One region of the Mesorhizobium sp. M0207 genome, then DNA from elsewhere that is predicted to be linked to it. Evidence: predicted binding sites of a transcription regulator. Region 1 holds the regulator's gene; the other holds the start of a gene.

Region 1 (7,761 bases):
TCTGCATGATCTTGGCGCGCGGATCGTAATTCTTGTAAACGCGGTGGCCAAATCCCATCAATCGGAACGGATCGTTCTTATCCTTGGCGCGCGCAATGAATTCCGGGATGTGATCGACATGACCGATCTCGCCCAGCATGTTCAGGGCTGCCTCGTTGGCGCCGCCATGTGCGGGACCCCACAGGCAGGCGATGCCGGCAGCGATACAGGCAAAAGGATTGGCGCCCGACGAGCCGGCCAGGCGGACGGTCGAAGTCGAGGCGTTCTGTTCGTGATCGGCGTGCAGGATGAAGATGCGCTCCATCGCGCGGGCCAGCACCGGATTGATCTTGTATTCCTCGCAAGGCACGGCGAAGCACATATGCAGGAAGTTGGCTGCGAAATTCAGCTCGTTCTTCGGGTAAATGAATGGCTGGCCGATGTGGTATTTATAGGCCATCGCCGCGATCGTCGGCATCTTGGCGATCAGCCGCATTGACGCGACCATGCGTTGATAGGGGTCCGAGATATCGGTGGAATCGTGATAGAAGGCCGACAGCGCGCCGACCACGCCGCACATCACCGCCATCGGATGCGCATCACGGCGGAAGCCGGTGAAAAAGCGCGACATCTGCTCATGCACCATAGTGTGGCGCGTCACCCGGTAGTCGAAATCGTCCTTCTGCGCCTTGGTCGGGAGTTCACCATAGAGCAAGAGATAGCAGACTTCGAGGAAGTCGCCGTGCTCGGCCAATTGGTCGATCGGGTAGCCGCGGTGCAAAAGAATGCCGGCATCGCCATCGATGAAGGTGATTTCCGATTCGCAGCTCGCCGTCGACGTAAAACCGGGATCGTAGGTAAAGACGCCGGCGGTGTTGTAGAGCGAACCGATGTCGATGACGTCAGGTCCTACCGAACCACTTCGTATCTTGAATTCATGGGTTTTGCCGCCGAGTTCCAGCTTGGCCGTCGATGCCTGGGTTTTGCCGCCAAATTCCATTTTTGTCGCAGGTTCGGTCATAGCAAACTCCTTTTTGTTTCCTCAGGCCGGCAAAGGCAAAATATCTGAACCCAACACGTCAAAAGCATCGGAATACGCACATTTGCGCCCGCAATTGAATCTGCGCGGCAGATTAGGCCAAGACCCAATGTTGCACTGCGAAACACACCTTTCAATGCCAATCTTCTTGGGCCAGTTTGCTAATCGATTTGATCAGCGATCCGCGCCAGGCTTTCCTCGCGGCCAAGCACGGCAAGCACATCAAAGACACCTGGCGAGGTACTTTTGCCGGTGAGCGCGGCGCGCAAAGGTTGGGCCACGGCGCCGAGTTTATAGCCGGCGGCCTGCGCATAGTCGCGGATCGCGGCTTCGGCTGAGGCGGCAGACCACCCCGAAACCGTGGCTAGTGCCGCATGAGCGCCCCGCAGGATCGCGCGTGCCTCACCGCTGAGCAGCGCCGCCGCCTTCTCGTCGACCGGCAGCGGCCGTTCGACGAAAAGGAATGCAGCCCCTTCAACAAGTTCGACCAGCGTTTTGGCGCGCTCCTTCAGGCCCGGCAACGCGGCAAGCAGTTGCGCCCTGCGTCTGTCGTCGAGGCGAGCGGCGATTGCCGGGCCGCCTTCTAGATAGGGCAGAGTGGCGATGAAGATGTCGAGCAGCGCCGCGTCGTTCATCCGGCGCATATGCACGCCGTTAAGCGCCTCGAGCTTGGCGAAGTCGAAACGGGCGGCGCCCTTGTTGACGTCGCCAATGTCGAACCATGTAATCATGTCGGCGATCGACATGATCTCATCGTCGCCGTGGCTCCAGCCAAGCCTCGCCAGATAGTTGAGCAGCGCCTCCGGCAGGTAGCCCATGGCGCGATAGGCTTCGACGCCAAGCGCACCGTGCCGCTTCGACAGCTTGGCGCCGTCGGCACCGTGGATCAACGGGATATGCGACATCGACGGCACCTCCCAGCCCATGGCGTGATAGATTACGGTCTGGCGTGCGGCGTTGGTCAAATGATCGTCGCCGCGGATGATGTGGGTGATGCCCATGTCGTGATCGTCGACGACGACGGCATGCATGTAGGTGGGATTGCCGTCCGAGCGCAGAATAATGAAATCGTCGAGATCCTTGTTGGGAAAGCGCACGTCGCCCTGGACGCGGTCATGCACCACCGTCTCGCCGTCTGTCGGCGCCTTGATGCGGATCGCCCCCTTGGCGCCGGGCGGCGCCTCCGACGGGTCGCGGTCGCGCCAGCGCCCATCATAGCGGGGCGGAAGCCCCTTGGCTCGCGCTGCCTCGCGCATCGCCTCCAGCTCCGCCGGCGTCGCGTAGCAGTAATAGGCCTTGCCCACGCGCACCAGCTCCTCGGCCACCTCGCGATGGCGCGGCGCGCGCTCGAACTGCGAGACAGGCGCGCCGTCCCAGGTGAGTCCGAGCCAGGAAAGCCCGTCGAGAATGGCTGCCGTCGCCGCATCCGTCGACCGCTCACGGTCGGTATCCTCTATACGCAGCAGCATCGTGCCGCCCGTGTGCTTGGCGTACAGCCAGTTGAACAGCGCCGTGCGCGCGCCGCCAATGTGCAGATAGCCGGTGGGCGAGGGGGCAAAACGGGTGACGACCTTATCGGGCATGGAACTCTCAGGCGGGCGAAGGAAGTGGGTTTGCGGACTTTCGCGCGTTGCGCGTTCATGTAGCATAGGAGGTCGAGGGCGCAAGGGGCAGACCCGATGGCTGTGCGAGGCCGTGGTGCGGGCGAGGGCGAGGACGTTGGCAGCGACGTCAGCGAACGCTTGCTGTTTGCCGCTCCCCCGCCTGTCCCGCCGGCACCGGCATTGCTACCTGCTCCGCGCTTCGATGCTCCGTCGCTGCCGGCCAGCGACCCAGCAACGGTTCTCGTGCCCGCGGGCGAGCCTATCGTACGCCTGCGCAGGCGTTTCCGCCTCCCGTCACCGTCCCGTATCCGCAACAGCGTAACCACAGCGGCCGGTCTGGAACTCGACCGCGGCATCGCCTTCCTGCTGGTGCCGGTGTTCCTCGCATGCGGGGTGGTCGTTTATTTCGGGCTGTCGGTGGAGCCGGCCTTTCCACAGCCGGTCGCAATCGCGCTCCTCGCGACCCTTTGTGCCGTCGTCTCGCGGTCATGGCCCAGGACGCGCCTGTGCTTCATGGTGGCACTGCTCTGCGCGCTTGGCGTACTTGCCGCCAAGTTCGAGACATGGCGTGTCGGAACGCATATGCTCGGCTCCGAAATCTCGACGCGGCTGACGGGTCGCGTCGTATCGTACGAGCCCATGGCGAGCGGCCGCATCAGGCTGACAATCGATGTGATCTCAACCGCCAGGCCGACACTGCGCTACATGCCGGAACGGCTCCGCGTTTCGGCGATGAAGATACCGGCTGAGCTGACCGCCGGTTCTGAGATCACCGGCTATGTGCGGCTGCTGCCGCCGACCGGCCCGGTGCGGCCCGACAGCTATGATTTCTCCTTCGACAGCTATTTCGCCGGTATCGGCGGCAGCGGCTTTTTTCTCGGCAATCCGAAAATCGTGTCGTCGGACAGCATGCCGCTTGCCGCGCAGCTTTCTTCCGCGATCGAAGACGCGCGTGAATCCATCGCCGACCATATCCGCAGCCGCATCGGCGGTGCCGAGGGCGAGATTGCTGCTGCGCTGATCGTCGGCGTGCGCGCCGGCATTCCCGAGGAGATCAACGAAGCGATGCGGCGCACCGGCATCTACCACATCATCTCCATCTCGGGGCTGCATATGGCGTTGGTCGCCGGCACCATCATGGCGCTGCTCCGGGGTGCCTTCGCGCTGTTTCCCGATTTCTCATCGCGACGGCCGGTCAAGAAATATGCCGCGGCCGCCGCGCTTTTTTCGATTGCGGCCTACCTCGTCTTTTCCGGCATTGTCGTGGCGGCCGAACGCAGCTTCATCATGCTGGCGGTGATGCTTATCGCCGTGCTGTTCGACCGGGCCGCGCTCACCATGCGCAACCTGGCGATCTCGGCCATCGCGGTCATCCTGGTGTCGCCGCACGAGGTGGTCGGTCCGAGTTTCCAGATGTCCTTCGCCGCGACGGCGGCCCTTGTCGGCGCCTATGCAGGCTGGTCCGATTACCGCGCCGGCAGGGCCACCACGCCGCCGCCGCGGCAGTCGCCGCTACGCTTTGCCACTCGAAAGGTCCTGCTGGGCATGTGCGGTCTGGCGATGACCTCGATCATTGCAGGGAGCGCCACGGCGCTTTTCGCCATATGGCATTTCCAGCGCGTGGCGCCGCTCAGCCTGTTCGCCAATCTGGCCATCATGCCCATCGTCTCACTGGTCGTCATGCCCTTCGCCGTTCTCAGCGCGCTGGCGATGCCGTTCGGTGCGGATGGCCCTTTTCTCTATGTCATGGGCAAGGGGCTGACGGCGATGATCGCCCTGTCCGGGTGGATCTCGGAGCGCTCGCCGATCGATGCGGTCGGACTGATTTCGCTGAGATCCGTCCTTCTGGTGACGATCGCCCTCGTCATTGCCAGCATGGCGACGACGTGGTTGCGGCTGGCGGCACTTCCTTTTGCGCTCGCCGGCTTGCTGACGACAACGCAGACACGCATACCCGACGTATTGGTCTCGGAGGACGCACGGCTGGTCGCGCTGCCGATCGGCAGCGGTGAACTCGCGGTCAACCGGGCACGCCCGAATGAGTTCACCATCGACAACTGGAAACGCGCGCTCACATCAGAGGCTATCGTCGCGCCGGAAACACCTGGAAAGAACGACCCGCAATTCGACATTGCCGATCCGGCCGACCTACCGCCGGGCATGCCGTTCATTTGCACGGACGGCCTCTGCCTTGCCAGGCATCCATCCGGCGCGATCATCGCGCAAGCCAAGGACCGCGATACTGCGCGGCCAGCCTGCGCCTTTGCCAGCTTGATCGTCATCGACGACGCCACCGCCCATAACCCCTGCTACTACGACCGGCTGGTCCTCGTCGTCACCAAACGGCAACTGGCGCGCGCGGGAAGTGCCGCCGTCTATTTCGATCCACAAGCGGCAACACGCGCCGAGATCCGCTTCGCCGTCGAAAAATCATACCGGCCCTGGCACGTGCAGCGGAAATTTTCACGCGCGGCACGGGGCCTGCCGCCATACCGCCGGGCCGACAACCCCAAAGCCGGCGCCAAGGACGGAGCTCAGTAGCGGCGGATCAGTCCGACGAGCTTGCCCTGCACCTTGACCCTGTCTGGTCCGAAGATGCGCGTCTCGTAGGCCGGATTGGCGGCTTCCAGGGCGATCGAGGCGCCCTTGCGGCGGAACCGCTTCAGCGTCGCTTCCTCCTCGTCGACCAGTGCCACCACGATCTCACCGGGGCTCGCCGTATCGGCATTGCGGATGATCACCGTGTCGCCGTCGAAAATGCCGGCCTCGATCATCGAATCGCCTTTGACCTCGAGCGCATAATGCTCGCCGCCCATGATCATATCCGGCGGCACCGAAATCGAATGCGTCTGGTGCTGGATGGCGTCGATCGGCACACCGGCAGCGATGCGGCCCATCACCGGGATCGAAACGGCGGCGACGACATCGTCGTCATTTCCGGCTGCGGGCACGCGCGACGATGTCGGCTTGCCTTGCCGAGGGGCGCCTTGCCCAAGACTACCCTGGATGACACTCGGCGAGAACTTGCGTGCCGCATTGAGGCCGGGGGCGATCGAGTCAGGCAGGCGTAGCACTTCCAGCGCACGGGCCCGGTTGGGCAAACGGCGAATGAAGCCGCGCTCCTCCAGCGCCGTAATCAGCCGGTGGATTCCGGATTTGGAAGCCAGGTCGAGCGCTTCCTTCATCTCGTCGAATGAAGGCGGGATACCGCTTTCCTTCAACCTTTCGTGGATGAACATAAGCAGTTCGTGTTGTTTGCGTGTCAGCATAGCGACCCCCAACAGAATCAGAAAAACAAACCCAGAACAAACACTATCTGTTCCAGTTGTGTTCCGCAACTGTTTAAAGTTTAATGAATGCGTTAAGGCTCGGGAAACAAACGACGTCCCCTACCGGCGTACCGCATTTTCACCGCCGCAAGCCTCATCGCCTTGATTCTGCTTTCGTTTGCGCCCTTCTGGCCTCCTAGAAGGCGGCACTGGCATCGGCCGTCGGTCGGCAAAAGGCACGGAATTGAACCCGTATCGACTGTGCGGTTTGGTCAATGCACCGTGAACGAAACGAACTCAAAACGCCAACCTCGGGTTAAGTCCCGGTTTCCACCGCCTGGTCAGGCTGCTTCTCGCCGGTGGAGCCTTGCTGCGCGCAACCAAGTAATGGAAGAACAGTCGATGCGTGTCCGGCGTTGCGTTGGATCTTGGGGGAGCAGACAAATCATGACAGGAATTCCCGATCTCGTGGCCATAAAGGCGATGGATGCCGCGGATCCGCTGCGCGCGATGCGCGACCGCTTTGTGTTGCCGCAAGGAGTGATCTATCTCGACGGCAATTCGCTAGGAGCTGCTTCACGTGCCGCTTTCGATGAACTGCACAAGGCCGCGACCGAAGAATGGTCGCATGATCTCATCCGCGCATGGAACACGGCCGGCTGGTTCAACATGCCGCTTGAACTTGGCGACCAGCTCGGGCGCCTGATCGGGGCCGCGGCCGGCCAGACAGTGGTCTGCGACACGACATCGGTCAATATCTACAAGCTGCTGCACGCCGCCATGGCCATGCGACCGGAGCGGCAGGTCATCGTCGCCGAGGGCGATAGTTTTCCGACGGACCTCTACATGGCCGAGGGTGTGGTTTCGACGCGAAAAGATACGCTGCTGCGCCTCTCGGGAGTCGACGCGCCGACCATCGAAGAGCTGATCGACGAACGCACCGCTGTGGTGCTGGTCAACCACGTCAACTATAAGTCGGGCGAACTGCGCGACATGCCGGCGCTGACGCGCAGGGCTCAGGAAGCCGGGGCGATGATCGTCTGGGATCTCTGCCACACCGCCGGCGCGATGCCAGTCGAACTCGACAAGGCAAACGCCGATTTTGCCGTTGGCTGCACCTACAAATATCTGAATGGCGGCCCGGGCGCGCCTGCCTTCATCTATGCGGCTGAGCGGCATCTTTCCGACATCCAGCAGCCGCTCACCGGCTGGTGGGGCCATGCACGGCCCTTCGCCTTCGAGCCAGGCTATGCGGCCGGCACCGGCATCCGCCGGTTTCTGTGCGGCACACAGCCGGTCCTGTCGATGCGCACGCTGAAGGGCGCGCTCGACATCTGGAACGATGTCGACATGACGGCGGTGCGCAAGAAGAGCATCGCGCTGGCGGATCTGTTCATCGAGCTTGTCGAGGCAAAGTGCGGCACTTACGGGCTCACGCTCGAAAGCACGCGCGATGGGGAAAAACGCGGCAGCCAGATTTCATTCATGCATGAGCATGGCTACCAGGTCATGCGCGCGCTGATCGAACGAGGCGTGATCGGCGATTTTCGCGCGCCATCGACCATGCGCTTCGGCTTCACCCCGCTCTATGTCGGCTATGCCGATGTCTGGCAGGCCGTCAAAGTGCTTGAGGACATCCTGCACACCGGTGCGTGGAAGGATGCGCGCTTCGCCATCAAAGCAGCTGTCACTTGAGATTGATGCGAGAGCTGGAATCGTGAGGCTGGCGACGACGCGCCGCGCGATGCTTACGGCTACGCTGCAAGGCCATATGCCAGGGAGGGCGCAGGGTGTTCGAACGTCACATTGCCGATTGGGACAACGCCTATGCCAACGGCGCCAACATAGCCGGCAGCGATCGCTGGCCGGC
Region 2 (7,761 bases), on a different contig from region 1:
CGGGCCGGTTTTCGCGCCGGTCCGGGCGTTCACCTTGCGGCTTGCCGGCGCGCTGCTCTACCGCCTCGCCTTGCGGCCTGGGCTTGAACTTGCTGCGATCGAAGCGCGGCTTGCCGGCGCCGTCGCGCTGGTCGTGGCGCCCCTGACGGGCGGGCCGGTCGCCCGGCGTCGCTTGCCCGCCGGCATCTACCGGCGCATCGCTGCGGCTGTCCGGCGCAGCTTGACCACTGCGCGCGCGATTGTCCCGATGATTGTCCCGGGGGCGGTTGTCATGCTGGCGATGACGCGGGCGCTGGTCGAAACGACCCTGCCGCCATAACAGGACAGGTTTTGGCTCCTCGGCTTCTGGAGCAGCTTCGCCGGCGACGGCTTCCGTCGTTGCTGCAGGTTCGGCCGGCGATGCTTCCGTAGTTTCGAGAACCGGCGGCTCTACCGGTGCCGCAGCCTCAGTTTCCGCCCCAAGTTCCGCCGTTGGCTCGGCCGCTGGTTCCGCAGGCGCTTCAGCAGTTGCCTCCGCGGCGGGCCGGGTCTCTTGCGTGACTTCTGCCGCAGCTTCAGGGGCTGGAGCTTCCGCGACAGGCTCTGCCGTCGCTTCGGTCACAGCTTCGGCCGCCGCCTCCGCAACAGGAGCCGCATCCGACACAGGTTCCGAAGCCTCCGCCGGCGGCTCTGCCGCGGCAGATGCTTCCGCCATCCTCGCCTGCTCGACTCGCGCAGTCTCTTCCGCCGCCTGCTTTGCAGCGGCAGCTTCACGCGCGGCATTGTCCTGTGCTTCGAGCCGCGCCTTGACCTCGGCCGCCGGTTTGGCATCGGCGCGATAGCCGAGTCCCTTCAGGATTTCTTCCATGTCGTCGGCGGTGGCGCCGAGAATCGACATCATCGGCGGCGTCACCATGAAGGACTGGCCGTCATAGGCGCCGTCGGGCCGAGGGCCGAGGCCCGGCTTCCAGTTGGTCGCCGGCCGGATCAGGTCGGCCAGCCGTTCGAGAATATCGACGCGTACAGCACGCCGGCCAAGATTGCGGTAGCCGGCAAGCTTGTAGAAGGTCTTGTCGAAGGTCGGATCGATGACCACCGAGGTGCGGCCGGAGGCCAGTGCGTGAACGACATCGCCGAAACCGGGCTTGTCCTTGCCGTCGTTTCTCAGCGCCCACAGCAGCGTTACCAGCCCGGCCGGCGCCGGCTTGATCAGCGCCGGCACGAAGACATGGTAGGCGCCGAAGCGCACGCCGAGACGGCGAAGCGCCGCGCGGCCTTCCTGGTCGAGCGATTTCATCTCGTCGGCGATGTCGCGACGGTTGATGAGACCGAAATGCTCGACGAGCTGGAAAGCAATGCCGCGGCCGATGCCGGTGATCTGCTCGGCATTCTTGAGGTCGACCAGCGGCTTCAGCAGGGATTCGATCTGGAAGTTTACGAAGCGCTCGGCGCGCGCCGCAACCTTGTCGCGTGCCGGGCCGGTGAGTTGCTCGTCGGCCAGCAGAACCAGACGCGGCTTCAAAGCGTCTTCGCCGGCGACCAGCGTGCCGATCGGCGCGCCGATCCAGCGCAGCGTGCCATCCGAACCCAGCGCGATGTCGCCATTGGCCGAGGCGCCGAAGCGCTCGGCCCGCGCCTCGAACTCGGCGGCAAGCGCCTTCTGCGCCGCCGCCCGCACCGCCTTGGCGTCTTCGCCGCCGGCGCTCTGGTCGGCGGTGAAGCGGAAACCTTGCAACTCGCCGACGTGATGGCCTTCGACGAGGACGGTTCCGGTTGGGCTGATTTCGGCTTCAGGCATCGTGTTTTCTCTAAGGCGCCGCATGAGGACGGAAGTCCTGCGGTCTACAAAACGTTTCGTCAACCGCTCATGCAGCGCATCCGACAATCTGTCTTCGATTTCGCGCGTCTTTTCCTGCCAGTGTGCCCGATCGGCCAGCCAGCCGGGCCGGTTGGAAACGAAGGTCCATGTGCGGATCTGGGCAATCCTGTGCGACAGCGTGTCGATGTCGCCTTCGGTGGTGTCGGCACGGCGCACCTGCTCGGCCATGTAGTTCTCGTCGACATGGCCGTGCCTGGCAAGGTCCATGTAGATGGAGGCGATCAAGTCGGCGTGCTGGGCCGGCGCGATCTTCCTGTAGTCGGGCAGCGCGCAGGCTTCCCACAGCAGCGCCACGCGCCTGGCATCGGTGGTGAGTGCCCGGACGTCCTCGTCGCGCGACAGATGCTCGAGCGCCTGCGCGTCTACTGCCGGCAGCGCGCGCGTCAGGCCTTCGACCGGGGCGTTGGTCTCAATCGAGCGCTTCAGCGCATCAAGGTTGGCGAAATCGAAATGCGCGGTGCGCCACTGCAGTACTTTCACCGGGTCGAAATCATGCGCCTCGATTTTGTTGACCAGTTCATCATCCAGCGGACCGACCTGGCCGGTGACGCCGAAGGTGCCATCGCGCAGATGCCGGCCGGCGCGGCCGGCAATCTGGCCGAGCTCGGCCGCCGTCAGGTTGCGGTACTGGTAGCCGTCGAATTTACGGTTCTGGGCGAAGGCGACATGGTCGAGGTCGAGGTTGAGGCCCATGCCGATGGCGTCGGTGGCGACGAGGTAGTCGACGTCGCCCGACTGGAACAGCGCCACCTGGGCGTTGCGGGTGCGCGGGCTGAGTGCGCCGAGCACGACGGCGGCACCGCCCTGCTGGCGGCGGATCAGCTCGGCGATGGCATAGACCTCGTCGGCCGAGAAGGCGACGATCGCCGTGCGCCGCGGCAGGCGGGTCAGCTTCTTCGAGCCGACATAGGCAAGATGCGAGAGGCGTGGTCGCGTCACCACCGACACGCCCCGCAGCAGGCGCTGCAGAATGCCGTGCATGGTGGCCGCGCCCAGCAGCAGCGTCTCCTGGCGGCCGCGCAGATGCAGGATGCGATCGGTGAAGATGTGGCCGCGTTCGAGATCGCCGGCGAGCTGGACCTCGTCGATGGCAACGAAGGCGGCGTCGGTCTCGCGCGGCATCGCTTCCACGGTGCAGACCGAGTATTTCGCGCCCGCCGGCTGGATCTTTTCCTCGCCGGTGATGAGCGCCACCTTATGGGCGCCGACCTTCTCGCAGACGCGCGTATAGACCTCGCGGGCAAGCAGCCTGAGCGGCAGGCCGATGACGCCGCTTTCGTGCGCCACCATGCGTTCGATGGCGAGATGGGTCTTGCCGGTGTTGGTCGGGCCGAGCACGGCCGTCACGTCTCGACCCGACAGGATCAGCGGTTCAGTGTGTTTCGGATGGATGTTCATCGGCCTGGAAATAAGGCTCTCTGCCTCGCATTGTCGGGAGCGCGCCCATATTGGCCGCGTATGACAGGCGACACATAGGGATTTCGGGCGCGAAGCGAAAGCGGAATATGCCGAGGGCAGGCCGATTGGTTGGTTCGAAGCCAGAAAATCTGTTCCCGATTAACAGTTGGAACGAGTCTGGAACGAATCAGCGACGAATCACTGACTCGCGCTGATTCAGGGTTTGTTCACGGCTACATCTGGGTTTTCTGTCGGCGTACCTCACCACATGCTGAATCACGGAAACTGGCCCGATTTATGCAAGCGGCATCCAAGCGAGCACTGCGGTTAACCTTTGCCGGCGAATGGTCGTGGCCGGCCAATCTGCTTCGCACAACATTATGAAATTATTGATGTTTCCTAATGCGTTTTAATCATTTCGCGGGTGTTTTCAGCTCTCGCCGTTAACGTTCCGCTCAAAGCCGGAACGAATCGGCGACGAATCAGAGATAGCCGAAGTTTCTTGGTTTGTTCACCGCAACATGTTGTGTTGTGAACAGCTTTTCCACCGAGAATCCACAGGCTGCCGGGCGGCTTTTGCACAAGCTGCGAGTTTGCCGTTAACCTTTGCGTGCCGGATTGGGGCAGCGTGCTGCATCGAGATCTTGCAACGGGAAGACCGCTATAGAAACGGGCCGTTTTGCAGGCCCGTTCGTCCAAGTGCGTATCTGTCTCAACGTAAAGATAAACGATCAGGCGACGTACTGGCCGCCATTGGCTGATATGGTCGAGCCGGTGATGAAACCGGCATCGTCGGAAGCGAGAAAGACGACGCAGCGCGCGATCTCCTCCGGCTCGCCGAGACGGCCGACCGGGATGTGCGGGATGACGCGCTCGTTGAGGACCTTCTCGTCCATTGCCTTGACCATCTCGGTGGCGATGTAGCCGGGGCAAATGACGTTGACGGTGATGCCGGCGCGCGCGCCTTCCTGGGCCAGTGCCTTGGTGAAGCCGATATCGCCGGCCTTCGAGGCCGAATAATTGACCTGGCCGACCTGGCCTTTCTGACCGTTGATCGAGGAGATGGTGATGATGCGACCGAACTTGCGGTCGCGCATGCCGCCCCACAATGGATGCGTCATGTTGAAGACGCCGGAAAGGTTGGTGTCGAGGACCTCCTTCCATTGCTCGCGCGTCATCTTATGGAACATCGCGTCGCGAGTGATGCCGGCATTGTTGACCAGCACCGAGACGGGACCGAGATCGGCTTCGATCTGTTTGATGCCGGCGGCGCAGGCCTCGTAGTCGGCGACCGACCATTTATAGACCGGGATGCCGGTCGCGGCCTTGAACTTTGCCGCCGCTTCTTCATTGCCGGCGTAGTTTGCGGCGACCGAATAGCCGGCGCTTTTCAAGGCGACCGATATCGCCGCGCCGATGCCGCGCGACCCGCCTGTGACGATTGCAACCTTTGTCATATGTCCTCCCGGGAAATGCAGATGACTGAGCGTTGAAGCGGTGGGGTTTGCCCTCTTTCCCTACTCGCTTTGCGCCAGCATCCTATTCGTATCGCTTATCTCATCACAATGCTTCCACGCACATGGCAACACCCATGCCGCCGCCGATGCACAGCGTGGCAAGGCCTTTCTTGGCACTTCTGCGGCGCATCTCGTAGACCAGCGTGTTGAAGATGCGGGCGCCCGAGGCGCCGACCGGATGGCCGATGGCGATGGCGCCGCCATTGACGTTGACGATGGCCGGATCCCAGCCCATGTCCTTGTTGACGGCGCAGGCCTGCGCGGCAAAGGCCTCGTTGGCTTCGACCAGATCGAGGTCGCCAACCGACCAGCCGGCCTTGGCCAGCGCCTTGCGCGAGGAGGGGATCGGTCCCGTCCCCATGATCTGCGGGTCGACACCGGCGGTCGCCCAGGAAACGATACGCACCAGCGGTGTGATGCCGCGCCTTGCGGCTTCCGCTTCGGTCATCAGCACCACGGCGGCGGCGCCGTCGTTGATGCCGGAAGCATTGGCAGCCGTCACCGTGCCTTCCTTGTCGAAGGCGGGCTTGAGCTTGGTCATGGCATCGATTGTCGCGCCGTGGCGGATGTATTCATCCTGGTCGACTACGGTGTCGCCCTTCCTGCCCTTGACTGTAAAGGCAACGATCTCGTCCTTGAATTTCCCGGCTTTCTGCGCGGCCTCGGCCTTGTTCTGGGAAGCCAGTGCGAACTGGTCCTGGTCGTCGCGGGTGATCTGAAACTGGCGGGCGACGTTCTCAGCGGTGTTGCCCATATGATAGCCGTAGAAGGCATCGGTCAGGCCGTCCTTGATCATGGTGTCGATCAGCTTGAAGTCGCCCATCTTGACGCCACCGCGCAGATGTTGCGCATGCGGAGCCATCGACATCGATTCCTGGCCGCCGGCAACGATGATTTTTGCATCGCCCTGGGCGATCTGCTGCATGCCGAGCGCGATAGCGCGCAAGCCCGAGCCGCAGAGCTGGTTCAGGCCCCAGGAGGTCGCCTCCTGCGGTACGCCGGCAGCCATTGCCGCCTGCCGCGCCGGGTTCTGCCCTTGAGCCGCGGTCAGAATCTGGCCGAGAATGACCTCGTCCACCTCCTTGCCGTCGACGCCGGCACGGACCAGCGCTTCCCTGACGGCGACGGCACCCAATTCATGGGCTGGGGTGTTGGCGAAGGCGCCGTTGAAGGAGCCGACGGGCGTGCGCGCTGCACTGGCGACAACGATGGCGTTGGAAGCGGACATGTTCTTCTCCAGGCTTTCGGGGAATGATTTCGGGTGCCGTCGGGGACTTTTCTTGCCCTTTCCACAACCCGAGTCAAACCCGAAATGGGCATGGCGTCCCACTCCCGCAAGTATGCCGCCCGTCGCTGCAACGGCGGCCCGTCCGTGCTGCGCAGCATAAAATGTTCCCGCACTGCACAAACTGCTTGGATTCATGACGCTTTTGCGCATATCCTTTAAAAAGGCGCAATCGTTATCGGCGGCTTACTTAAGCTGCCCGGTGTCCGGGGAGGATGCAGATGGCCGCAAAAGACGAACCTATTGTTATCAAGAAATATGCCAATCGCCGTCTCTACAATACGGGCACCAGCACCTATGTGACGCTCGAGGATCTCGCTGAAATGGTCAAAAGAGGCGAGGACTTTACTGTCCAGGACGCCAAGACCGGTGACGACATCACGCATCCGGTACTGACCCAGATCATCTTCGAGCTGGAGAACAAGGACGGGCAGAACATGCTGCCGATCCCGTTCCTGCGTCAGCTCATCGCCTATTACGGCGACCAGATGCAGATGATCGTGCCGAGCTTTCTCGAACAGTCGATGCTGGCCTTCTCGAAGGAGCAGGAGCGCTTTCGCGAGCAGATGAAAGATGCGCTCGGCAAGTCGCCGATGGACATGATGAAGATCGCGACACCAATCAAGGTGCTGGAGGAGCAGACGCGGCGCAACATGGAAATGTTCCAGAACGCCATGCGGCTGTTCACGCCGTTCCCGCCCGCGGGCTCGGCGCCGGCAGCAGCGCCGGCCGAACCGGCCAGGAAGGAAACGCCGGAAAAACCCGACGACCTTCAGGAGCTGAAGGAGCAGATCGCCGCGATGCAGCGCAAGCTCGACACGATGTCCTGACTGCCGGCTGGCGAAGTGCAGCGTCGGACCTTCCTTCAGGTGCTGCTGAGACTTCGCAAGCAGCGCGGCTAGACTAGAGCTGCTCCGGCAGCGGTCCCTGGTAGCGGGCGCGTGGCCGGATCAGGCCGTTGCTCGTCACCTGCTCCACGGCATGCGCGGCCCAGCCGACGCTGCGGCCGAGCGCGAACAGGCGGAACGGCGCATCGGACGGCAAACGGAGACCGCGCGTCAGCGCGGCCAAAGCGAAATCGACGTTCGGGCGCATGCCCGTTGCCGCAAAGGCCGCATCGCAAAGCCGTAACAGCCCATCATCGACATCTATCGCGGCCAGCAACGGTTCCGCACGCGGATCGCCGTCGGGATAAAGCGGATGGCCAAATCCGGGCAGCGGCCTGTCGTGACCGAGCCAGCGTCCGACAGCCGCGTCCGGCCCCAATCTCTGCGCATCTTCCGCCAGCATCATGACCGCCTCCGCGGCGCCGCCATGACGCGGCCCGGAGAGCGTGGCGAGGCCGGCAAGCAGGCAGGCCGAAACAGGTGCGCCGGTGGACGCGGCGACCCGTGCGGCGAAGGTCGATGCGTTCAATTCGTGATCGGCCAACAGTACCAGTGAGCGGCGGATCAAGTCTGCGCCGGCCGCATCGAGCGACCATCCCCGCGCCAGCCTTTCGTGCACGGCACCAGTTCCGGGAATCGCGCCGAGCGCCTGGGCCAAAGCGGCGATGGCGCCGGCCGCATCGTGGTTGAGCGAAGCCGATCTTCGGCCGAGCGAAGGCCGGCCGTTGGCCGCCAACGCGGCCAATTCCGCGAAGGCAGCCGGCCGGCCAGTTGCGCCGTTGCCATGGCGGCTCGCCGAGACGAACGACACCGGTG

What was found. The regulator LexA, encoded in region 1, represses DNA repair genes until DNA is damaged. The targets are predictions, from matches to a motif close to TGTTCNNNNTGTGTTCNG.
Region 2: NKJ15_RS09105 (helicase-related protein) is a predicted target of LexA. The motif match lies at 3,424-3,441, and genes of this name have one in related genera.

What each region holds. Positions count from the first base shown of each region.
Region 1 covers NZ_JAMYSQ010000007.1:189,120-196,880, reverse strand. Annotated here, with positions in the region: gene gltA (citrate synthase) at 1-1,000, opposite strand, end outside; gene gltX (glutamate--tRNA ligase) at 1,180-2,601, opposite strand; gene NKJ15_RS13325 (ComEC/Rec2 family competence protein) at 2,698-5,163, shown strand; gene lexA (transcriptional repressor LexA) at 5,157-5,891, opposite strand; gene kynU (kynureninase) at 6,339-7,586, shown strand; gene NKJ15_RS13310 (hormone-sensitive lipase) at 7,682-7,761, shown strand, end outside.
Region 2 covers NZ_JAMYSQ010000004.1:204,249-212,009, forward strand. Annotated here, with positions in the region: gene NKJ15_RS09105 (helicase-related protein) at 1-3,256, opposite strand, end outside; gene phbB (acetoacetyl-CoA reductase) at 3,988-4,713, opposite strand; gene NKJ15_RS09115 (acetyl-CoA C-acetyltransferase) at 4,817-6,001, opposite strand; gene phaR (polyhydroxyalkanoate synthesis repressor PhaR) at 6,280-6,888, shown strand; gene NKJ15_RS09125 (citrate/2-methylcitrate synthase) at 6,962-7,761, opposite strand, start outside.